DNA from 2 places in the Bradyrhizobium sp. Bra78 genome. Region 2 is predicted to be linked to the other one. Evidence: riboswitches for the same ligand, from Rfam matches in the RefSeq annotation. Region 2 holds a riboswitch; the other holds the start of a gene.
What was found. Region 2 has a riboswitch for glycine ahead of OC450_RS24720 (D-amino acid dehydrogenase). Riboswitches for the same ligand answer to the same signal wherever they lie in the genome.
Positions count from the first base shown of each region.

Region 1 (11,933 bases), 160 kb from region 2:
AATCTGCTTGTCGCGGGCTAGGACGTTCATGAGGGCGCAATCCTCGTTTTGGATTGCCCCGGCGGACACTAGAAAATACGCCTTCCAGAGCGTATATCCTGATTTGGTCGTCCGGCCCGGGGCGCAATCTCGGGTTTGATGGCTAGGGATCGGCAGCGTTCCAGCGCCGTCGGTCCCGCTAATTCTCGGCTGCCCTGCCGGGATTAGAACCCGGACCTCTCCGCGTGTAACAGCGAGCGTCCTACGTTAGACTACAGGGCACCTAATCAGAGGCCGCACCGCGCGAACGGTGCGGCCTCTTTTTGTTTGTAGGTGCAGAATCCAAACAAGTCAATCAATGTTTGGATTTCTGAGTGGTTTTTCTATTTGTGTGATTCACACAGGGGCGTCGCATAGGGGCGGTGCACCGGGCCCAAGCGTGGCGTGTGGGTATCCAAACTTTTCTGCTTGATTGTGAATCTGGAAAATGCAATAAAAAGGGCGCGCAGGATTCACGGTCCTAGCGCGCCCTATGTCCTCACCCGGTCAAGAGCAGAGGAGGTTGCGAAGAAGATGACGGTCCAACAAGCGAGTGGGGGTCGTGACCCCTTATGACCCGCCCACAAGGGCGTCTTTGCTTCGTGCCGCTTCGCAACGGCACTTTTAGCCCTATAGCACACAGGTGCGTTGGGAGCAACAAATGACTGACGAATCAAAGGGTATCGACCCTTACGAGACGGTCTTGGCTGATCTGTACGCGAAGCGCGATCAGATCGCGCAAGCCATTGCTGCCATTGAAGCCTTCCGTGGCGGTGGGCTAGGAGGCGGGCCGAGCGGCGGTGCCAGTGCGGCAGCTAGCGGGCCCTCTAAACCCGGGAATGGCTCTCTGGACCACGCGGGGGCGCTTCTCGGCATGTCCATCGTGGAAGCAACTAAGGCTTTGCTTGCAGCCAAGCGAACCCCACTAAAAAATCCCGACTTGGCGGCCTTGTTTAAGGCTGGCGGCCTTCACATGAACTCGAAAGAGCCAGCTAATACGATCGGCTCTGTCCTCACTCGGCGTATGGCTGAAGTCGGCGACGTGGTGCGAGTTGGGCGCGGAACTTGGGGCCTTAAAGAATGGTACCCCGGCCGAAGCTTCAAGGTGAAAGACGACGAGAAGAAGGACGATAAGAAGCCCCAACAAGAGCCCGGGAAAGCCGGGCTTGATGCCGCGCTGGAATAAGAAAGAGGCCGCCCACTGAGGCGGCCTTACTTCTTACCGTTCATACGATCTAACAACGCACGCAGGCGGGCGATAAACGTCTCTACCCAGTCGTCACCCTTTGGCTGGGGGTTGGACCGATTAAATTGGTCCCGGCACGAGGGGCGATCTTTCTCGGAATCCATACATTGATCCTCCGGCAAGGTGTGTTGCCTGAGTAACTACAACTTTTGGGTGTAGGTATTGTTCCGACGATTTCGTTTCAGACTGGCCGTATCAGCGATGAAATGAAAGAGGCGGCCCTATTCTTGCGCTGGCTTGGCAGGCGTTTTTGTTTCGATTCGACTGCCGCAGTTCTGGCATGTGAATCTATTCGCGATAATCCGTTCTGCCGGTTCCAGCACCGAGATGATCCACGCCATCTCCTTGCCGCACTCCCCGCAAATCGGAGCGCTCAGGTCTTCCGGCTTCTGTTTGAGTATACCCATGAGGACGCCCACAAATCCTCTGAGGCAATTATAGGTCTAACAGTACAGGCGTTCAACGGCATGCGCCTTTTGTTCTATGGGACCAAATTCCTTGACCTAGCTCAATGGTCTGCCGAACTCAAAACAGGCCACTGCGAAAATCAACCTAGGCCACTAGGGGTTAAAACAGGCCAGCGCCCAGATTCACAAAAGAACATATTGCGAACTTAGAACAAATGGGGTACATTGCCTTTATCGACGAGCCGCCGCGCCAATTGTTTTGTCCCTCACGCGAATCCTCGCCATAAGGAGCACGACCCAATGTCCACCACTGCCCTGCGTATCGTCGAAGGATCCTCCATGGACAAGAGTAAAGCTCTGGCCGCCGCGCTCTCCCAGATCGAGCGGCAGTTCGGCAAGGGCTCGGTGATGAAGCTCGGCAAGAACGACCGCTCGATGGACGTCGAGGCGGTCTCCTCGGGCTCGCTCGGACTTGATATCGCGCTCGGGATCGGCGGCCTGCCGAAGGGGCGCGTCGTGGAAATCTACGGGCCGGAATCCTCGGGCAAGACCACGCTGGCGCTGCACACGGTGGCGGAAGCGCAGAAGAAGGGCGGCATCTGCGCCTTCATCGACGCCGAGCACGCGCTCGACCCGGTCTATGCCCGCAAGCTCGGGGTCAACATCGACGAGCTTCTGATCTCGCAGCCCGACACGGGCGAACAGGCGCTGGAAATCTGCGACACGCTGGTGCGCTCGGGTGCGGTGGACGTTCTGGTGGTCGATTCGGTCGCGGCGCTGGTGCCGAAGGCCGAGCTCGAGGGCGAGATGGGCGATGCGCTGCCGGGTCTTCAAGCGCGGTTGATGAGCCAGGCGCTGCGCAAGCTGACGGCCTCGATCAACAAGTCCAACACCATGGTGATCTTCATCAACCAGATCCGCATGAAGATCGGTGTGATGTACGGCTCGCCCGAGACCACGACCGGCGGCAACGCGCTGAAGTTCTATGCCTCCGTCCGCCTCGACATCCGCCGCATCGGCGCGATCAAGGAGCGCGACGAGGTGGTCGGCAACACCACGCGCGTCAAGGTGGTGAAGAACAAGCTGGCGCCGCCGTTCAAGCAGGTCGAATTCGACATCATGTACGGCGAGGGCGTCTCCAAGATGGGCGAGATCCTCGATCTCGGCGTCAAGGCCGGCATCGTCGAGAAATCCGGCGCCTGGTTCTCCTATGACAGCCAGCGTCTCGGCCAGGGCCGCGAGAACTCCAAGGCGTTCCTGAAGGCCAACCCCGACATCACCGCCAAGATCGAGACCTCGATCCGCCAGAACTCCGGCCTGATCGCCGAGCAGATTCTGGCCGGCACCCCCGAGCGTGACGCCGACGGCGACGAGCCGGCGGACGAGTAAGCTTTAACGCGAAGAGTTTTTCGCGAGGAGCGGGCGCTGAGGACGTTGAGTTGCCGACGTCTTCGGGGCCCGTTTCGTTTTATGATACAAGAGATACCCGGATCAGTTAGTGAGCCCTGGATCGCCGTGAGTTGGAATCAATCCGAGGTCATTGCTGCTCGCCAGATCATTATTGAGATGGCGAAAGGCATACTTTCCGGAAGCGTGTCCCCGGTGGAAGGTGCCAGGGCAATTGCAAGGCACAGCTTCAAGGCTCGCCTCGAAGATGATCCCGATATCTTGCCCTTTGTGGGAATTGTTTCGGAGACTGAAGCCTTGCCGCTCGGACGCGAAAGGGCACACTGGCAGGCGCGCGCGCTCGCTGATCTGCAGGGCAACATCGATAAATCCCAAGCCTGGGCGCTCACCGTCGCGAGCACCCATTGCCAGAGCCTTGCGGCACGATCGGGAAGTCTGATGCGTTGGCCGGACGGCTAGATTGTAGGGTGGATTAGCCGAAGGCGTAATCCACCACTGTTCGTCTCCGTTGAAGCTGAAGTGGTGGGTTACGCTGCGCTAACCCACCCTACGATCCCTTACTCCGCAGCTTCCGCGTAATCGCTCACCGGCGGGCACGAACACACCAGGTTGCGGTCGCCATAGACGTTGTCGACGCGGCCGACCGGCGACCAATATTTGTCGGTGCGCGAGCTGCCCGCGGGGAAGCAGCCCTCGGCGCGGGTGTAGGCGCGATTCCACGCATCGTCGGCGATGTCGTGCACGGTGTGCGGCGCGTGGCGCAGCGGCGAGGCCTCGATCTTGAAGCGGCCCGCCTCGACCTCGGCGATCTCCTTCCGGATCGCGATCATCGCGTCGCAGAAGCGATCCAGCTCCGCCTTCGATTCCGATTCGGTCGGCTCGATCATCAGCGTGCCCGGCACCGGAAAGCTCATGGTGGGCGCGTGGAAGCCGTAGTCGATCAGGCGTTTTGCGATGTCGTCCACGGTGACGCCACTCGTGTTCTTCAGCGCGCGCGGGTCGACGATGCACTCATGTGCGACGCGGCCCTTGGCGTTCTTGTAGAGCACCGGGAAGTGCGCATCGAGGCGCGCCGCGATGTAGTTGGCGTTGAGGATCGCGATCTCGGTGGCGCGCTTCAAGCCGTCGCCGCCCATCATCAGAATGTAGATGTAGGAGATGGTCAGGATCGAAGCCGAGCCGAACGGTGCAGCCGAGACCGGACCGACCGGAGCGTCCGCTTGCGTCGCCGGATGGCCGGGCAGGAAAGGCGCGAGGTGTGCCTTGACGCCGATCGGGCCCATGCCGGGGCCGCCGCCGCCATGCGGGATGCAGAACGTCTTGTGCAGGTTGAGGTGGCTGACGTCGGCGCCGTAATCGCCGGGCCTGCTCAGGCCGACCTGCGCGTTGAGATTGGCGCCGTCCAGATACACCTGGCCGCCGTGGCCATGCACGATCTCGCAGATCTCGCTTATGTGCTCCTCGAACACGCCATGGGTCGAGGGATAGGTGATCATCACAGCGGCGAGGTCGTTCGAATGCTTCTCCGCCTTGGCGCGGAGATCATTGACGTCGACGTCGCCGTTCTTCTCGCAGGCGACCACCACCACGTCCATGCCGACCATCGCGGCCGAGGCCGGGTTGGTGCCGTGGGCGGAGGAGGGGATCAGGCAGATCTTGCGATGGCTCTGCCCACGCGCCGCGTGATAGCCGCGGATGGCAAGCAGGCCGGCATACTCGCCCTGCGCGCCCGAATTCGGCTGCAGCGAGATCGCGTCATAGCCGGTGATGTCGCACAGCCATTTTTCCAGCCGCGCGAACAGCGCGTGGTAGCCGCGTGCCTGCTCGCGCGGGGCGAACGGGTGCAGGCTGGAAAATTCCGGCCAGGTCAGCGGCATCATCTCGGTGGTCGCGTTCAGCTTCATCGTGCAGGAGCCGAGCGGGATCATCGCGCGGTCGAGTGCGAGGTCACGGTCGCTGAGCTTGCGCATGTAGCGCAGCATCTCGGTCTCCGAGCGATGCGCGTGGAACACCGGATGGGTGAGGAAGGAGGTCGTGCGCTTCAGCGCCTCCGGCAGCGCCTCGCGCGTGGTCGCATCTAACTCGGCGTAAGCAAGCGTGCCGCCGAACGCGCGCCAGACCGCTTCCACCGTCGCAGGCGTGGTGGTCTCGTCGAGCGCGATCCGCAATGCGGTTTCGCCGACGCCGAGATTGACCTTCTCTGAGGCAGCGCGCGCGACGATCTCGGCACGCCTCGTGCCGGCATCCACGCTGAGCGTGTCGAAGAAGCTGTCGCAACTCGGCGCGAAGCCGAGCTTGCGCAGGCCGGCAGCGAGCACGGCGGCGCGGCGATGCACGTTTCGCGCAATGTGGGTCAGGCCCTCGGGGCCGTGATAGACCGCGTACATCGAGGCGATCACGGCGAGCAGCACCTGCGCGGTGCAGATGTTGGAGGTCGCCTTCTCGCGGCGGATGTGCTGCTCGCGGGTCTGCAGCGCGAGGCGATAGGCGGGCATCCCGCGCGAATCGACGGAGAGGCCGACGATGCGGCCGGGCAGCGAGCGCTTCAGCGCATCGCGCACCGCCATGTAGGCCGCGTGCGGCCCGCCATAACCCATCGGCACGCCGAAGCGCTGGGCCGAACCGATCGCGATGTCGGCGCCGAGCTCGCCGGGCGAGGCGAGCAGCGTCAGCGCCAGCAGATCGGCGGCAACGATCGCGAGCGCGCCCTTGGCCTTCAGTGCCGCGATCGCGGGCCTGAGGTCGCGCACGGCGCCCGATGAGCCCGGATATTGCAGCAGCGCGCCGAGCACGTCGGCCTTGTCGAGATCGGCGAGGGGATCGCCGACGACCAGGGTCCAGCCCAAGGGCTCCGCGCGGGTGCGCATCACAGCCAGCGTCTGCGGATGCACGTCCTTGTCGACGAAGAAGGCCTTTGCCTCGACCTTCGAGTGCCGCTCCGCCAGCGCCATGGCTTCGGCCGCTGCGGTCGCCTCATCCAGCAGCGAGGCGTTGGCGACGTCGAGCCCGGTGAGGTCGCAGATCATGGTCTGGAAGTTGAGCAGCGCCTCCAGCCGGCCCTGGCTGATCTCGGGCTGGTAGGGCGTGTAGGCCGTGTACCAGGCCGGGTTCTCGAGGATGTTGCGCTGGATCACCGCGGGCAGGATCGTGCCGGAATAGCCTTGGCCGATCAGCGAGGTGAAGACCTGGTTCTGGCTTGCGAGCTCGCCCATATGCGCGATCGCCTCGGTCTCGCTGAGCGGCTTGCCGAGATCGAGCGGCGCGGCCTGCCGGATCGAGGCCGGCAGCGTCTCCGCCATCAGCGCGTCGAGGGTCCTGGCGCCGACGGTCTCCAGCATCGCGGCGACATCGCGCGCGGAGGGGCCGATGTGGCGCCGAACGAAGGTGGCGGCGGCGTCGCCGTTGGATTTGCGGTGCGCGGTCATCGCTTGCTCCATCGCTCTTTAAGCCGTGTGTGCCTTGTAGGCGGCTTCATCCATGAGGCCGCCGAGCTCGCTCTTGTCGGCGATCCTGATCTTGAAGAACCAGGCCTTGCCCTGAGCATCCGAATTGATCAGCGCCGGCTCGCCCGCGAGCTCGGCGTTGGTCTCGAGCACCTCGCCCGAGATTGGCGCGTAGACGTCGGAGGCGGCCTTCACCGATTCCACGACGGCGGCGGCTTCGGTCTTCTTCAGGGTGCGGCCGATCTTGGGCAGCTCGACGAACACGACGTCGCCGAGCTGCGACTGCGCGTAGTCGGTGATCCCGACGGTGGCGACGTCGCCGTCGATCGCGAGCCATTCGTGGTCGGAGGTGTACAGCGTCGTGGTCATTGTCTTGTCCTCAGCGTTTGTAGGTGTTTTTCACGAAAGGCATGGCGGCGACGGTGAGCGGCAGCCGCTGGCCGCGCACCTCGGCGAACAGTTTCGTATCGAGCGCGCTCAGGCTCGTCGGCACATAGCCCATCGCGACCGGTGCATTCAGGCTCGGGCCGAAGCCGCCGGAGGTGACCTTTCCGATCGGCTCGCTGGAGGCCGCATCCGCAAACAGCAGCGCGCCCTCGCGCACCGGCGCGCGGCCCTCGGTGCGCAGCCCGACGCGGCGGCGGCTTGCGCCGTTGTCGAAATGAGCGAGGATCTTGTCGGCACCGGGAAAGCCGCCGGCGCGCGCGCCGCCGCTGCGGCGGCTCTTCTGCACCGACCATTCCAGCGCGGCTTCGACCGGCGTGGTCGTGGTGTCGATGTCGTGGCCGTAGAGACAGAGGCCTGCCTCGAGACGCAGGCTGTCGCGGGCCCCCAAGCCGATCGGCAGCACATCCGCGTTGTCCAGCAGCGTCCTGGCGAGGCGCTCGGCGTCGCCTGCGGGGACCGAAATCTCGAACCCGTCCTCGCCGGTGTAGCCGGAGCGCGAGACGAAACAGTCGAGGCCGGCGACCTTGTGCGGGCCGGCATCCATGAATTTCATGGACGGCGCCTCTGCACACAATTTCGCCAGTGCCGATTCCGCCTTCGGACCCTGCAACGCGATCAGCGCGCGGTCCGCCAGCTGCTCGATGACGCAGTCGCCGGAGAGATTCGCGCGCAGATGCGCCTCGTCCTGCTCCTTGCAGGCGGCGTTGACGACCAGGAACAGATGATCGCCGAAATTGGCGACCATCAAATCGTCCAGCAGGCCGCCGTCCGCATTGGTGAACTGGGCATAGCGCTGACGCCCCGGCGCGATCGCCACGATGTCCTGCGGCACCAGCCGTTCCAGCGCGCGGGCGGCGTCCTCGACCCTGCCGGATTTCGGCCGTAGCGCGAGCTGTCCCATATGGGAGACGTCGAACAGGCCGGCTTGGCTGCGGGTATGGAGGTGTTCCTTCAGCACGCCCGCGGGGTACTGCACGGGCATGTCATAGCCCGCGAACGGCACCATCTTGCCGCCGAGCGACACGTGAAGATCGTAAAGGGGGGTGCGTTTCAGGGATTCTTTGTCGTCACGCGCAAGCATTACGGGGCCCTCGGCGGTTCCCCGGGAACGATTTCCCGTGGACACCAGTCGAAGCCCCATCTGTCGCTGTGCCTGAGAGTATTATCCCGTCGGCGGACGCTGTCCGGGTCGACCTTTAGAAGGTCATCGCCCGTCGGCGCCTCTTTCCAGATGTCGTCAAAGCCACGCGGTCCTTTTGCCTGAGAGTTTCCGGGGCGGTTGCTCCTTCGGCGCCGGCTGCCTAAAGCCGGTCTCTCCCGACGTGGCCGTACGATACAGATGGGTACAGACCACAGGGCGGCCAAGCCTGTCAACGCGGCATCGGCGGCTTTCAACGGGATTGCAACGGGATTGCAACGGGGATTGCGCGCCTGCGGCAACCCACTGATCCGGTTGCACAGTTTCTGGACAGCGAAGCTGGCCTTGTCTAAAAGCGCTTTGGCCCGCAGATATCAGCCCAAACTTGCGGTTTGGATGGCGTATGGCGGGTCCAAGCACACCCGATTGGATGAACATGAGCGGCGTCAACGAGATCAGGTCGACCTTTCTGAACTTCTTTGCCGAGAACGGCCACGAAATCGTGTCGTCCTCGCCATTGGTGCCGCGCAACGATCCGACGTTGATGTTCACCAATGCCGGCATGGTGCAGTTCAAGAACGTCTTCACCGGCGTCGAGAAGCGGCCCTATCAGCGCGCCACCACGTCGCAGAAATGCGTGCGCGCCGGCGGCAAGCACAACGACCTCGACAATGTCGGCTACACCGCGCGCCATCTCACCTTCTTCGAGATGCTCGGCAATTTTTCGTTCGGCGACTATTTCAAGGAGCGCGCGATCGAGCTGGCATGGAAGCTGATCACGTCCGAGTTCGGGCTCAAGAAGGACAAGCTGCTCGTCACCGTCTACCACACCGACGACGAGGCGGCGGGCCTGTGGAAGAAGATCGCCGGCTTCTCCGACGACCGCATCATCCGCATCCCGACCTCGGACAATTTCTGGGCGATGGGCGACACCGGGCCGTGCGGCCCGTGCTCGGAGATCTTCATCGATCGCGGCGAGCACATCTGGGGCGGACCGCCGGGCAGTCCCGAGGAGGACGGCGACCGCTTCCTCGAATTCTGGAATCTGGTGTTCATGCAGTACGAGCAGGTGACGAAGGAGGAGCGCGTGGCGCTGCCGCGTCCCTCGATCGACACCGGCATGGGGCTGGAGCGCATGGCCTGCATCATGCAGGGCGTCGACAGCGTGTTCGAGACCGACCTGTTCCGTCATTTGATCGACGCGACATCGTCCGCGCTCGGCAGCGGGCCGAACGAGCAGACCGTGGCCTCGTTCCGCGTCATCGCCGACCACCTGCGCTCCTCCGCCTTCCTGGTCGCCGACGGCGTGCTGCCCTCGAACGAGGGCCGCGGCTACGTGCTGCGCCGGATCATGCGCCGGGCGATGCGCCATGCGCAGCTGCTCGGCGCCAAGGAGCCGCTGATGCATCGCCTGGTCTGGGCGCTGGTGCGCGAGATGGGCCAGGCCTATCCCGATCTGATGCGCGCGGAAAACCTGATCGAGGAAACGCTGCGGCTGGAAGAGACCCGCTTCCGCAAGACGCTGACCCGCGGCCTTGCCATCCTCGACGAGAAGAGCGCGTCGTTGAAGAAGGGCGACATGTTCGACGGCGACGTCGCCTTCACGCTGTACGACACCTACGGCTTCCCGCTCGATCTGACGCAGGACGCGCTGAAGTCGCGCGGCATCAGCGTCGACCAGGCTTCCTTCACCGACGCGATGGAGCGTCAGAAGGCCAAGGCGCGCGCGTCCTGGGCCGGCTCGGGTGAGGCGGCCTCCGAGGCGATCTGGTTCCCGCTACGCGAGAGGCTGGGTGCGACCGAATTTCTCGGCTACGAGACCGAGAGCGCCGAAGGCGTCGTCTCCGCGCTGGTCAAGGACGGCAAGGAAACGGGCAGCCTCAAGGCCGGCGAGACCGGCGCGCTGCTGCTGAACCAGACGCCGTTCTATGCGGAGTCTGGCGGCCAGGTCGGCGACACCGGCGTGCTGACGGGCGATGGCGGCATCAAGTTCCGCGTCACCGACACGCAGAAGAAGCTCGGCGATCTCTTCGTCCATATCGGCACATTGGAGAGCGGCGAGCTGAAGCTCGGCACCGCGCTGCAGCTCGAGGTCGATCACGGCAGGCGCTCGTCGATCCGCGCGCACCACTCGGCGACGCATCTCATTCATGAGGCGCTGCGCCAGGTGCTCGGCGACCACATCGCCCAGCGCGGCTCGATGGTTGCGCCGGATCGCCTGCGTTTCGACTTCGTGCATCAGAAGCCGATCACGGCGGAGGAGCTCGCCCGCGTCGAGGACATCGCCAACAACGTGGTGCTTGAGAACGACGAGGTCACGACCCGCGTCATGGGCGTCGACGAGGCCCGCGAGGCCGGCGCGCGCGCCCTGTTCGGCGAGAAATATGGCGACGAGGTTCGCGTCGTCTCGATGGGCCGGACCGCGCGCGAGCGCGGTGCCAATGCGCTCGGCTGGTCGGTCGAGCTCTGCGGCGGCACGCATGTGAAGCGCACCGGCGACATCGGCCTGATCACGCTGACCGGCGAGAGCGCGGTCGCCTCCGGCGTGCGCCGCATCGAGGCGCTGACCGGCAATTATGCACGCAAGCATGCCAACGACACCATGGCGCTGGCCAAGACCGCGGCCAATGAGCTGCGCACCTCGATCGACGACGTCCCGGCGCGCATCGCCGCGCTGATGGACGAGCGCAAGAAGCTCGAGCGCGAATTGTCCGACGCCCGCAAGAAGCTCGCGATGGGCGGCGGCGCGGCGAGCGGCAATGGCGCAGCCTCCGGCGTGCGCGAGGTCGGCGACGTCAAGCTGATGGCGCGCGCGGTCGAGGGCATCGAGATGAAGGATCTCAAGAGCCTCGCCGACGACGGCAAGAAGCAGATCGGCTCCGGCGTGGTCGCCATCGTCGGCGTCACCGAGGACGGCAAGGCCGGTGTCGTGGTCGGCGTCACCGCGGATCTCACCGCGCGCTTCAACGCCGTGAACCTGGTGCGCGTCGCCTCCGAAGCGCTCGGCGGCAAGGGCGGCGGCGGGCGGCCCGACATGGCCCAGGCCGGCGGCCCCGACGGGGCCAAGGCGACCGAGGCGCTGAGCGCGATCGAAAAAGCGATGACGGGCGCTTAGACAGCCATGGGCCTCGTTCCGCGGGGACGTGGCTTGCGCGATCCCGATTTGAGGGATCGCCTCTACGAACTGCTGGAGCACGATCCGCTGGCCTATTCGGCCGGGTCGCGCTTCATCCAGCTGATCATCAGCGTCATCGTGCTCAACGTGGCCGCGATGATCCTCGCCTCGGTGCCGGAGCTGGATGCGCAGTTCGGCGTGCTGTTCACAGGCATCACTATCCTGTCCGTGATCGTGTTCGCGCTGGAATATCTAGCGCGGCTGTGGACGGTTGCCGGTCACACCCAGCGCAAGGCGTCCGCGCTGTCCGACCGGCTCTCTTATGCCTTCTCGTCGCTCGGCATCATCGACCTCATGGCGTTCCTGCCCGCGGGAATCGTGCTTATCGCCGGCCGGCATGCGACGCTGGCCGCGCTCGGCGTGCTGCCTTTCTTCAAGCTGGTCCGCTATTCGCCGGCGATGCGTTCGCTGCTCGCCGCCGTGCATGCCGAGCGGCGGGCGCTGATCGGCTGCATCGTCATCCTGATCGGCGCGGTCCTGACCTTCGCCTCGCTGCTCTACGCCATCGAGCGCGACGTGCAGCCGGACAAGCTCGGCACCATCCCGCAGGCGATGTGGTGGGCGATCGTGACGCTCGGCACCGTCGGTTATGGCGACGTCGTGCCGGTGACGGCGCTCGGGAAGTTCATCTCCGTTTTCACGATCATCAGCG
Region 1 covers NZ_JALJRE010000012.1:159,740-171,672, reverse strand. Annotated here, with positions in the region: gene OC450_RS25505 (transposase) at 1-30, opposite strand, end outside; tRNA gene OC450_RS25500 (tRNA-OTHER) at 190-261, opposite strand; gene OC450_RS25495 (winged helix-turn-helix domain-containing protein) at 680-1,204, shown strand; gene recA (recombinase RecA) at 1,972-3,060, shown strand; gene OC450_RS25485 (hypothetical protein) at 3,187-3,537, shown strand; gene gcvP (aminomethyl-transferring glycine dehydrogenase) at 3,636-6,503, opposite strand; gene gcvH (glycine cleavage system protein GcvH) at 6,522-6,890, opposite strand; gene gcvT (glycine cleavage system aminomethyltransferase GcvT) at 6,901-8,049, opposite strand; glycine riboswitch at 8,208-8,298, opposite strand; gene alaS (alanine--tRNA ligase) at 8,543-11,221, shown strand; gene OC450_RS25460 (cyclic nucleotide-gated ion channel) at 11,228-11,933, shown strand, end outside.
Region 1: another riboswitch for glycine. It lies ahead of gcvT (glycine cleavage system aminomethyltransferase GcvT); the one in region 2 lies ahead of OC450_RS24720 (D-amino acid dehydrogenase).

Region 2 (11,933 bases):
CTCGTCGAGCAGGCTCACGGTCGGCGTCGCGTTGCGGCTCTCGGCGGTGTCGAGCTGCACGGTGATCGAGTAGCCCTTTACCGGATAGACGTTGACGCGCTCGTCGAGGAGGGCGGCGAAGTGGCGGCTCGCCACACCGGCGCAGACCACGACCCCATCCACGTTCAGCATGCCGCGTGCGGATGCGGCAGCATCGCTTGCAGAGAGATCTGCCCAGCCGACGACAAAGCCTCCGCCGGCCTGGGCGATGGAATCGATATTGGCTTCGTGGATGAAGGTCGCGCCGCGACGCTTGCAGGCCTCGGCAAGCCCGCGGGTAAACTTGTGGATATCGCCGGTCGCGTCCGACGGCGTGTAGAAGCCGCCATAATACTCCTTGCGCAGCGTCGGCTCGATCGCGCGGATTTCTTCCGGCGTGACCGGGCGGCGATCGAGGCCGCCTTCCTGCAACAGCGCGTTGACGCGCAGGCCGGATTCAAAACCCTTCTTGTCGTGATAGATGTGGAGAATGCCGCGACGTTCGAGGTCGAAGTCGATGCCTTCACGCGTGGCGATCTCGTACAGATGCTTGCGGGCTTCGATCGCGAGCCGCGTGGTCTCGATGGTGTTAGCGCGGTAGTTGCCGATGTTGGCGACGAACTCGCTCATCCACGAATATTTGTGCCAGTTCGGCCGCGGATTCATCAGCAGCGGTGCGTCGCGCCGAAACATCCAGCGCAGGCCTTTGAGGATCGTCGCGGTGCTATTCCACACTTCGGCATTGCTGGCGGAGAGCTGTCCGCCGTTGGCGAAGGAGGTCTCCATCGCGGCGTAGCGGTGCTTGTCGAGCACCGTCACCTTGTAGCCGCGTTCGAGCAGGGCATAGGCGGTCGTTACGCCGGTGATGCCGGCGCCGATGATGGCGATATGAGTCATGGCAGGTTCGGGGCTCCCGTGAGTTAGAGTCGGCTAACCGCCGGCCACAAGGCCGTTGGCGGCGCCCCATCTGTCACGGTTACCTGAGAGCTTGATCCTTTGCGGACCTCAGGCGAGGTCTTGCTCCGGACTATCCCCTTCGGTGGACGTAACGACCAATCTTGGCCGTGCCGTCTCTCTCCAGATCGTCCTGACGATACAGTCCTTTTGCCTGAGAGTTTCCGGGGCGGTTGCTCCGTCGGCGCCGCAAAGAAGGCCGAAACCTTCATTGCGATCTCTCCCGCATCGTCGCGTGGACAATCGAGCAGTACGATGCGCCTTATTTATAGACAAGGCTAAATTTCAACCGCGACTGCCAACGCATTGTGCAGTGCGAAGTTGATTCAACCTATTACTCCAGGGTCGCCAGCAAACCCGCCATCAGCCGGCCGCGTTCGACCAGGCTCTCGACCTCGATGAACTCTTCCAGCGTGTGGCCATTGCCGCCGCGCACGCCGAGTCCGTCGAGCGTCGGGATGCCCATCGCGCCGGTAAAGTTGCCGTCCGAGCCGCCGCCCGAGCTCGCATGCGGCAGCTCGGCGCCGAGCGATTTAGCGATGCCGCGTGCTTTTTCATACAGCGCCATCGTGCCCGCATCCGGCTCCCACACGGGCCGGGTCACGCCGCGCGTCACCTTGAAGGCGACATCATTGGTCGTGCCTGACAGAGCCAGCATCCTCTCGACGCCGCGATCGAGATCAGCCTGCCGCTTGGCCATCGACAGCGCTTCGCCGGTAGCGGTCGTTGCAACGCAATTGACCCATTGTCCGCCATGCACAACGCCGACCGAGAAAGTGCAGTCCTCCGTCGTCATCGCGTCGATCGCAAGGATCTGCCGCGCCATCTCGCGGATCGCCGAGCGGCCCGCCGACAGCGTTGCGCCGGCGTGGCTCGGCCGTCCCGTCGCCTCGAGGTTGAACCGCGCGATGGCGTAACGTCCAGTCGTGACGCCGTTGTCGGCGCGGCCGGGCTCGGGCACCAGCACGTATTTGTTGCGCGCGGCCTCCGCCTCGATGATGTCGCGCGTCGACGGCGTGCCGACCTCCTCGTCGGGCGTGAACAGCACGGTGATCGGCAGCGGCGTCGTGAACGAAGCACTTGCCAGCTGCCGGATCGCTTCCAGCGAGAGATAATTGCCGCCTTTCATGTCGTAGATGCCGGGGCCGTAGCACCTGTTGCCCTCGCGCCGCCATTTCAGCTTCTCGATGGTGCCGGTGGGATGGACGGTGTCCATGTGTCCGGCAATCAGGATGCCCGGCTCGCCCTGCTTGGGATGCGGAAAGCGGGCGCGAACCACTCCGCCAAAGCCGTCGCGGCCGGCGATGCGCTCGATCGTCGCACCCATGATTGCCATCTGGCGCGCGGCAAGATCGAGCATGCGGTTCACGGCACTCGCGTCCCAGGTCGGGCTTTCGCATTCCACCCAACCGCGCAGGCCCTGGAGCATCGCTTCGGAATCGAAGGGAAGATTGGCTGGATTCATCTCAATGTCTCTCGAGCTTCGGAAGATGGAACGCGCATTGCATTGGTGCCGGGCAGGACAGGCGGGAGAGTGTTGTAGTGCCAAACCGATCCTTGTGGAGCCCGCGCGCGCGCCGCCTGGGCTTGCAGCGAAACCGGATTGACGCGCTCGGCGCTGTCTGCAAGTCTCGAAAAGATAAAGGCATTGCATGAGGTTAGTTCGCCCAACGAACGAGCCGGATGCTCAACCAATAATCTGCCTTTGAACAGTTTCACGTCAGGAGAACTTTCCATGTTCCAGTTAATGCGCCGGAGGCCTCGCGCGTTCGCCTCCAAACTTGCGCTGTCGGTCGTCGCGCTTTCGACCGCCCTGGCCTCGCCGGTGCTCGCGGCCGGCAAGACCATCACCGCGGTGATGCATTCGGATCTGCGCATCATCGATCCGATCTTCACCACCGCCTACATCACGCGTGACCATGGCTACATGGTCTACGACACGCTGATCTCGACCGACTCGAACTTCAAGATTCAGCCGCAGATGGCGGACTGGAAAATCTCCGACGACAAGCTCACCTACACATTCACGCTGCGCGACGGCCTGAAGTGGCATGACGGCGCGCCGGTGACGGCGGAAGACTGCGTCGCTTCGCTCAAGCGCTGGGCCGCCGTCGATGGCATGGGCCAGCAGTTGATGCAGTTCACTGCGAGCATCGAGGCGACCGATCCCAAGACCATCACGCTGAAGCTCAAGGAGCCCTACAGCCTGGTCCTCGATTCGATCGGCAAGCCGTCCTCGCGCGTCGCCTTCATGATGCCGAAGCGGCTCGCCGAGACGCCGCCGGACAAGCCGATTCCCGAGCAGATCGGCTCCGGCCCGTTCAAGTTCGTCCAGGGCGAATTCCAGCCGGGCGTCAAGGCTGTCTACGTCAAGAACACCGACTACGTGCCGCGCAAGGAGCCGGCGAGCTGGACCGCGGGCGGCAAGGTCGTGAAGGTCGACCGCGTCGAATGGCTCACCATGCCTGACCCGCAGACAGCGGTGAACGCGCTGCAATCGGGCGACATCGACTTCCTCGAGAACCCGTCGTTCGATCTCGTTCCGGTGCTCGAGGGCAATGCGGATCTCAAGGTCGAGGTGCTGAACAAGTTCGGCTTCCAGACGCTCGGACGCATGAACTTCCTCTATCCGCCGTTCGACAATCCGAAGATCCGCCGCGCCGCGCTCCTGGCAATGAAACAGAAGGACGTGCTCGATGCGCTGATCGGCAATCCCAAGTACTACAAGATCTGCGGCGCCTTCTTCATCTGCGACACGCCGTTCGCGACCGACGTCGGTTCCGAATCGCTGGTCAAGGGCAACGGCATGGCCGAGGCCAAGAAGCTGCTCGCCGAGTCCGGCTATGACGGTACGCCCGTCGTGATCATGGCGCCGGGCGACGTCACCACGCTCAAGGCCCAGCCCATCGTTGCCGCGCAGGCGCTGCGTGAAGCTGGCTTCAAGGTCGATCTCCAGGCCACCGACTGGCAGACCGTGGTGAGCCGCCGCGCCAGCCAGAAGCCTCCGAAGGAGGGCGGCTGGAACATGTTCTTCACCAACTGGGTCAGCGCCGACGTCTCCAACCCGATCTCCAACCTCTCGATCGGCGGCCAGGGCAAGAAGGGCGGCTGGTTCGGCTGGGCGGAGGACGCCAAGATCGAGAAGCTCAAGGACGACTTTGTCCGCGCGGCCTCGCTCGACGAGCAGAAGAAGATCGCGACCGAGATCCAGAAGGAAGCCTACGACCAGGTGATCTACATCCCGCTCGGCCAGTATCAGGCACCGAGCGCGTGGCGGAAGTCGCTCACCGGCGTGCTCGACGGCCCCGCAACGCCGCTGTTCTGGAACGTCGACAAGACCGAGTAGCGCGAGGGCGCGCCTGGCGCCCTTCGTTCCGATCGTTGCGCGGCGCCGCTGTCATCAGCGGCGCCGCTTTCGTTTCGTTTGTCAGTTCCGCGTCAGCTCAGGAATGTGCGGTCGAAAGCGCCGCGAATGATTTCAGCGCAGGCGCGCGCGCCGGAATAAGGTTCGCGCTCAACAATGACTGTCGCGCACGCCCTCGAGGCCTTCGCTTGCGAAAGGCACTGTGAACGCCTCCCGCTCGGTGTTCGACGGCGATCGCTGCGTCGCTGCCCGATCCGAGGCAGTCGGGTCTTCGCGCTGTTCCAGTTCCATTGGGCTCGCCTCTCGAATTGCTGCACGACAACATCGAGGCCGCGGCGAAGTTCCTCACGCGATGGGACGATGATGCGGCTTGAACAGCCGTCCCTTCTCCACCACCAGCACGATCGCGAGCGCAGCCAGCGTCGACAGGAAGAAGCCGACCGAGAACGGCAGCAATGTGCCGTCGAAGCTTTGCCCGATCGCCATGCCGACGACGATGCCGATCAAGGTCGTGATCGAGCCGTAGAGCGAGGACGCGGTGCCGGCGATGTGGCCCTGCGGCTCCATGGCAAGCGCGGTGAAGTTGGCGACCATCATGCCGAACGAGAACATCATCAGCGCCGAGAGCACCATGAACAGCGGAAGCGGCAGCGCGCCGAGGCTTTCCGTCAGCAGCATCACGCCCGCCACCGCGGTGTAGAGCGTCAATGCGCCATGCGAGATCACGCGCATGCCGAGGGTCCCGACAAACCTGGCGTTGAGGAAGCCGGCAATGGCGGTGCCGGCCGCGATCGCGGCGAAGGCGAGCGGGAAGTAATGGCCGAGGTGATAGATGCCGGTGAAGACCTGCTGGGCCGAGAAGACATAGGCAAACAACGCGCCCATGACGCTGCCGGCCGCGAGTGCGTAGCCGATAGTCTGGCGATTGGACACGGTCTGCCAATAAGCTGCGAACACGTCGCTGGGGGCGAGGGACCTGCGTTCGGACGGGGGGAGAGTTTCAGGCAGGCGCAGCACGCTCCACGCCAGCGCGAGCAGCCCGTAGAGCATCAGCACGACGAAGATGCCGCGCCATTGCGTGACCAGCAGCACCGCCTGCCCGAACGAGGGCGCGATCACGGGTACCGCGATGAAGATCATCATCGCCAGCGACATCACGCTGGCCATGCGGCGGCCGACATAGCAGTCGCGGACGATCGAGGTGGCGATCACGCGCGTCGCCGAGGTGCCGAAGCCCTGCAGTGCGCGCGCCAGCAGCAGCGTCTCGAACGAGGGGGCGGCGACCGCGAGCACGCTCGCGACCGCATAGACCGCCATGCCGCCGAGCAGCACGGGCCGCCGGCCGAAACGGTCCGACAATGGACCCATGATGAACTGGCCCGCGCCGAAGCCGATCAGGAAGGTCGACAGCACCAGCTGAAGATGGTTGGCGTTGGGAATCTTGAATGCCGACCCGATATTGGGCAGCGCCGGCAGCATCATGTCCATCGCAAGCGGGTTCAGCGCCATGATGGACGCGATCACGATGACGAATTCTGGAAAACCCATGGGCCGGTGTCCCGAGGACACCCAATCGTCGGCATTGACGTCGGACAAGAAGCTCACCTCTGAAATTCAGAGGCTTTATGTATCGTCCATGCTGCGATGCACAAGCCATGTTTCGAGATGGCTGGCAGGCGAAGCCGGAACGGACAACAATTGGTGAAGAAGCCGCCGTTGGAGCTCTGACATTTACGGGGGGACGCTCAGCCGGCGCGACGGGCTTGCCCGAACGGTTCGAATGTCATTTGTCCACCCGGCATCTAATGGTTGTTAGTCACCGTTGATTGGACGAGAGTCCTCGGGAGCGGACGTCCGTTGCCGGTGCGCGGGACAGGTCCGGTCCCTCGTTCGTGCCGGGAGCGATCATGCAGCGATCCAGTGCGGTCTTCGTCACGGGTATCATCTATGCCTTGATCGGCCTGGTCCTCGCGGCCGGCGGCATCTGGCTCGCCGCGTTGGGCGGTTCGATCTTCTACATCATTCTCGGTGCCGGCATTCTGCTCACGGCTGCGCTGCTCATGGCGCGGCGCCGATCTGCGCTGGGCCTGTTTGCCATCGTCCTGGCCGGCACGCTGGTATGGGCCGTCTCCGAGGTGCGATTCGATTGGTGGCCGCTCGCGGCGCGTGGCGACGTCGTCTTCCCGATGGCGCTTTGGCTTCTCACGCCGGTGATCGTCCGTGGGCTGGGGCAAGGCCAGCGGGTCTCCTACGGAAGTGCGACGGCGCCGCTCTGGGCCGCCCTTGTGCTGGCCTCGGTCGTGCTCGTGATCGGGCTGTTCTCGAGCTATCACGACATCAACGGCACGATCGCGGAGGCCGGTTCTGCGGTTCAGCAAGGTGAAGCCGACCCGCAGCCGGATGGCGATTGGCGGGCGTATGGACGCACCCAATTCGGACAGCGCTACTCGCCGCTGAAGCAGATCACGCCCGACAATGTCGGCAAGCTCAAGGTCGCCTGGACCTTCCGCACCGGCGACGTGGCAACACCCAACGATTCCGGCGAGACGACCTTCGAGGTCACTCCGATCAAGGTTCGCGATACGCTCTATCTCTGCTCGCAGCACCAGGTCCTGTTTGCGCTCGATGCCAGGACCGGCACCGAGCGCTGGAGGTACGATCCCAAGCTCATGTTCAACAAGACGTTCCAGCATATGACGTGTCGCGGGGTCTCCTATCACGAAGCGGCCGCCGGCGCCGTCGACAGCAGCGGTCGTGCTGCGCCCGCCGAATGTCCCCGGCGGATATTCCTGCCGGTCAATGACGGGCGCATGATCGCGCTCGATGCCGACTCCGGCAAGCTCTGCGACAGTTTCGGCGATCACGGCAGCCTCAACCTGCAGGAAGGGATGGGGATCACGGGGTCGGGCTTTTTCGAGCCGACCTCGCCGCCGGTTGTCAGCGACAAGATCCTGCTCGTTGCCGCCGCGGTCATCGACAATTATGGGGTCGAAGTGCCGTCGGGCGTCGTCCGCGGCTTCGATGTTTACACGGGCAGGCTGGTCTGGGCATGGGACTCAGGCGCGGCGGAGGAGAACGCGCTTCCGTCGCCGACACGCCACTATACCAATGGATCGCCGAATTCGTGGATCTCCGCCGCGTTCGACCCGAAGCTCAACCTCGTCTTTATCCCCACCGGCAACAACGGTCCCGATATCTGGGGCGGCAATCGCAACGAGCTCGTCGAGCGCTATTCCAGCTCCATCGTTGCGCTGGACATCAACACCGGCAAGCGCGTCTGGTCGTATCAGACCGTGCATCACGACCTCTGGGACATGGACGTTCCGTCGCAACCGAGCCTGGTCGATGTGTTGACGGCCAGGGGCATCGTGCCCGCGATCATCCAGCCTACCAAGGTGGGCAACCTGTTCGTGCTCGACCGCAGGAACGGCGAACTGATCGTGCCCGCGCCGGAACGCCCGGTCCCGCAAGGAGCCGCGCCCGGCGATCGTACTGCGCCGACGCAGCCGTTTTCCGACCTGACATTCCGCCCGGAGGCGAAACTGACCGGCGCCGATATGTGGGGCGGCACGATCTTCGATCAGCTGTTGTGCCGGATCGCGCTCCATCGACTGCGCTACGAGGGCACGTTCACGCCGCCGTCGTTGCAGGGCACGCTGGTGTTCCCAGGCAATCTCGGCATGTTCGAATGGGGCGGCATCGCGGTCGATCCCGTGAGACAGATCGCCATCGCCAACCCGATGTCGTTGCCCTTCGTCTCGAGACTCATTCCGCGCGGCCCTCTCAACCCTCCGGCGCCGACAGCCGAGAAGCCGGTCGGCAGCGAGGTTGGGACGCAGCCGATGTATGGCACCCCGTTCGGGGTCGATATATCGAGCTTTCTCTCGCCGTTGTCCGTGCCGTGCTACCGGCCGCCGTGGGGCTCGATGGCCGCAATCGATCTCAGGACGATGAAGGTCGTCTGGCAGCATCCCAACGGCACCATCAGGGACACCACGCCGCTGCCTCTTCCCTTCAAGATGGGTGTGCCGATGCTGGGTGGACCTATCACGACCGCAGGCGGGGTCGCATTCTACACCGGCACCTACGAGTACACGATCCGGGCTTACGACGTGCGCAACGGCAACGTACTCTGGGAGGACCGTTTGCCGGCCGGCGCCCAGTCGACGCCGATGAGCTACGAGGCCGACGGCAAGCAATATGTCGTCACCGCTGCCGGCGGCCATGGCTCGTTCGGTACCAAGCGCGGTGATTACGTCATCGCCTACGCATTGAGGGATTGAATGCGGGAGGTCGTCATGGGGGAATGTTCCGGATCGTGCTGCTGCACGGTTCGCGGCGTCAGCTCTCGTGGTGCGGGCAGCCGGGGTCGAACCGGCACAGCGCTTGCGCACCGAGGGATTTTAAGTCCCTTGCGTCTACCAATTCCGCCATGCCCGCTTGATCCAACGAGATCAAACACTTAAGCCCTTGTCCGGTGATCTGGAATTGGCGCTTTGCAGGCCGGAGGGGCGGTTCTTCCTTAAGCGAGCCGGCGGCACAAGGCAAAGCCTCAATCCGGACACCTGTTGTTGCTTTAGGCATTCTCAATCCACGGGGGCTATTCATCCGGCATGCCTGCTTTGATTCAAATGGCTGCTTTGATCCGATATCGCCTGCGCATGTGCTGCGGGGCCGTCGCGCTGCTTGGCGCCGGCTTCGCGTTGTCCGGCTGCGCCGGCATGAGCGAGACGATCGCTCCGGCCTTTGCCGATCCCGCCAAGTACGAATTGTACGACTGCAAGCAGCTCGAGGCCGAGCGCAAGTCGCTCGCCAGCCGCACCGCGGACTTGCAGAAGCTGATGGACAAGGCGCAGACCGGCGCCGGCGGCGCTGTCGTGTCCGAGCTCGCCTATCGCAACGAGTACATCGCCGTGCGCGGGCAGGCGCAGTTGGCCGAAGATGCCTGGCGTCGCAACAGGTGCCGGGAGTCGCCGCCCGAGGCGACGCCGGCCGCTGCGCCGGCGCCAGAAGCCAAGCCTGTAGCCAAGCCTTTAGCCAAGCCTGCCCCGAAATCCAACAGAGCAGGGCACTGAGACATCCTGCCGTCGGCGGCGCCTCGCATCAGGGCCGCCAGCCGTAGATCCAGTCCTGCCGCGCCAGCATGCGCTCCGGGCCGAGCGCACGGACTGCGGCATCGCGCGCGAACGCGAGCGGCCCGCTGAGATGATAGATGCGGCCCTGCTGTCGTGCGGTCCGCTGCATCCGCCGCACGCGCGCCTGGCGCGCGCGGCCGTATCGGCTCAGCGCAGCCGAGATGCCCGCGGCACTCCCGGCGGCCTCGAGGCTCAAATGCTGCGCGAGCACCGCGGCGTCCTCGATCGCCATGCCGGCGCCCTGGGCCGCAAACGGCAGCATCGCATGCACGGCATCGCCGAGCAGCGCGACCGGACCCTTGCTCCAGGGGCAGTCGTCGGGCACGCCGAACAGCGCCCATTTCCGCCAGCTGTCGACGGTGGCGAGCATCATGCGCGCGGCCGGCGGCCAGCGCGGCGCGGCGAAGGCGTCCATCACCTCGAGGGGATCGCCGGGCGTGCTCCAGCCCGGCCGGCTCCAGGTGCCCGGCAGCACCGCGACCACGTTGATCTGTCGTCCGCCGGCGATCGGATAGGCGACGAGATGGGCGTTCGGGCCCATCCAGAGCTGCACCCGGCGCGCGGTGTAATCCTTCGGCAGTTGCGTGGCATCGAGCGTGCCGCGCCAGGCGATCAGCCCGGAGAAGCGCGGCTGCACCTCGGGAAACAGCTGCTGGCGGACCGTCGACCAGATGCCGTCGGCGCCGATCAGCGCACTGGCGAGATCGCTGCGGCGGATCGTGCCGCTGCGATGGACGACCGTCAGCCCCTTGGCGTGAGGCGCCACGTCCTCGTAGGTCGCGCCCAGCTTCAGGTCGATATCGGGATGGTCCGAGATTGCGCCCGCGAGCGCGGCTTGCAGGTCGGCGCGGTGCACCACCCAATAGGGGGCGCCTGCGCGCGCGGCGGCGGCTTCGCCCAGCGGCATGCGCAAAAGTTCGCCGCCGGCCCGCGCGCTCATGATCGAGACCGCCTCGGGGATCACGGCACGCGGCTTGAGGCGCTCGCTGAGGCCAAGCTCGACCAGCACGCGGCTGGCATTGGGGGAGAGTTGCAGGCCGGCGCCGACTTCCTCGAGCCGCTCTGCCTTTTCCAGCACGACGATGCGGAAACCGCGGGCCGCGAGCGCGAGCGCTGCCGTCAGCCCGCCGATTCCTGCACCGGCGATGACAATCGTTCGGGAGAGCGCCACGCCCGACCGACGGAAGCGGTCAGGCCACCTTGTCCTTAAGGACGCATTCCGGCGGACGGGCTTCGCCCGCCTTCAGATCGGCCGCGAAACGGTACAGCGTCGAGCAATAGGGGCAGATGATCTCGTTGTCGTTGCCGAGGTCGAGGAAGACGTGCGGATGGTCGAACGGAGGGTTGGCGCCCACGCACATGAACTCTTGCGAGCCGATCTCGATGACGGGGACACCGGCATCGTTGTGGAAGTGCGGGACGACATGGTCGGACATCGTAGTTCATCCTGGAGTGGCAATGGCGGCAGACACAATCAACGACTGGCGCGGCATCTTTGAGGCGCCGCGGACCATACTGGCGGGTGCAGCTGATTGCTAGTCCGGCGGAACCGAAAGGTCCGCAATCGCCCCATGCTCATTTGCTCATGCAAATTCGACACAATCCTGCGGCCTGAGAGAAGCCCTTCTTTCGTCGGGGACGTTGTGTCGCAATTTTGGCATACTATGTCTGTGGACGAGCGCAATTGCGACGAAAGACGAAACGTCAGGCGTCAACGAACTCAGGACCGTCCGGGTTTTTCCGCATGAAATGGCTGCGAATCAGCACAGCGTTGACCGGTATCGCGGCATGCAGCTTCATGCTCGCGCAGGTAGCGCCGCATGCCCGCGAGGCCGGGGCGATCTTCACCGCCCAGGACGATCCCGCCGCGCTCTCCGAACTCAAGCTCGACGCGCTGCTGCGGAATGACGATCGCCTGGTTCAGGACAACATCGAGGCCGCGCTCGCATCGGGCGATGCCGATCTCGCCGACAGTTTCGTTGCGCTGGCGCGCGACCGCGACATCGCGCTGTCCAACGACCTCCTGAGCCGCGTCAGCGACGCGGTCAAAGCCGAAAACTCCACCTCGCATTTCGCAAAGCGGTTCGCCACGGGGCTCGTCACCGGCAACGCCGACGATGTTGCGAGCCTGTCGGGAACCGTGGCCGGCGATCTCTTCGTGTTCGGTGACGTCAGGGACGTCGTTCGCGAGGGCAAGCACCTTGCCATGGGCGAGGACACCGATCGTCTGGTGCTCGGCCTTGCGGCCGCCGGTCTTGCGGTCACGGCCGTGACCTTTGTCTCCGTCGGCGGCGCCGCGCCGGCGCGCGCCGGGCTGACGTTAGTGAAGGACGCGCGCAAGGTGGGGCGGCTCGGCGAGGGGCTCGCGGCTTGGGCCGGCCGGTCGGCGCGCGAGGTCGTCGATGCGCCGATGCTTCAGAACGCCGTCGCCAGGGGGTCGGTGTTCCGCCCGGGCGAGACCG
Region 2 covers NZ_JALJRE010000012.1:4,694-16,626, reverse strand. Annotated here, with positions in the region: gene OC450_RS24720 (D-amino acid dehydrogenase) at 1-915, opposite strand, end outside; glycine riboswitch at 984-1,101, opposite strand; glycine riboswitch at 1,105-1,208, opposite strand; gene OC450_RS24715 (M20/M25/M40 family metallo-hydrolase) at 1,307-2,437, opposite strand; gene OC450_RS24710 (ABC transporter substrate-binding protein) at 2,708-4,318, shown strand; gene OC450_RS24705 (multidrug effflux MFS transporter) at 4,682-5,932, opposite strand; gene OC450_RS24700 (glucose/quinate/shikimate family membrane-bound PQQ-dependent dehydrogenase) at 6,244-8,619, shown strand; tRNA gene OC450_RS24695 (tRNA-Leu) at 8,688-8,776, opposite strand; gene OC450_RS24690 (twin-arginine translocation pathway signal) at 8,968-9,411, shown strand; gene OC450_RS24685 (FAD-dependent monooxygenase) at 9,440-10,642, opposite strand; gene OC450_RS24680 (zinc-finger domain-containing protein) at 10,662-10,907, opposite strand; gene OC450_RS24675 (hypothetical protein) at 11,216-11,933, shown strand, end outside.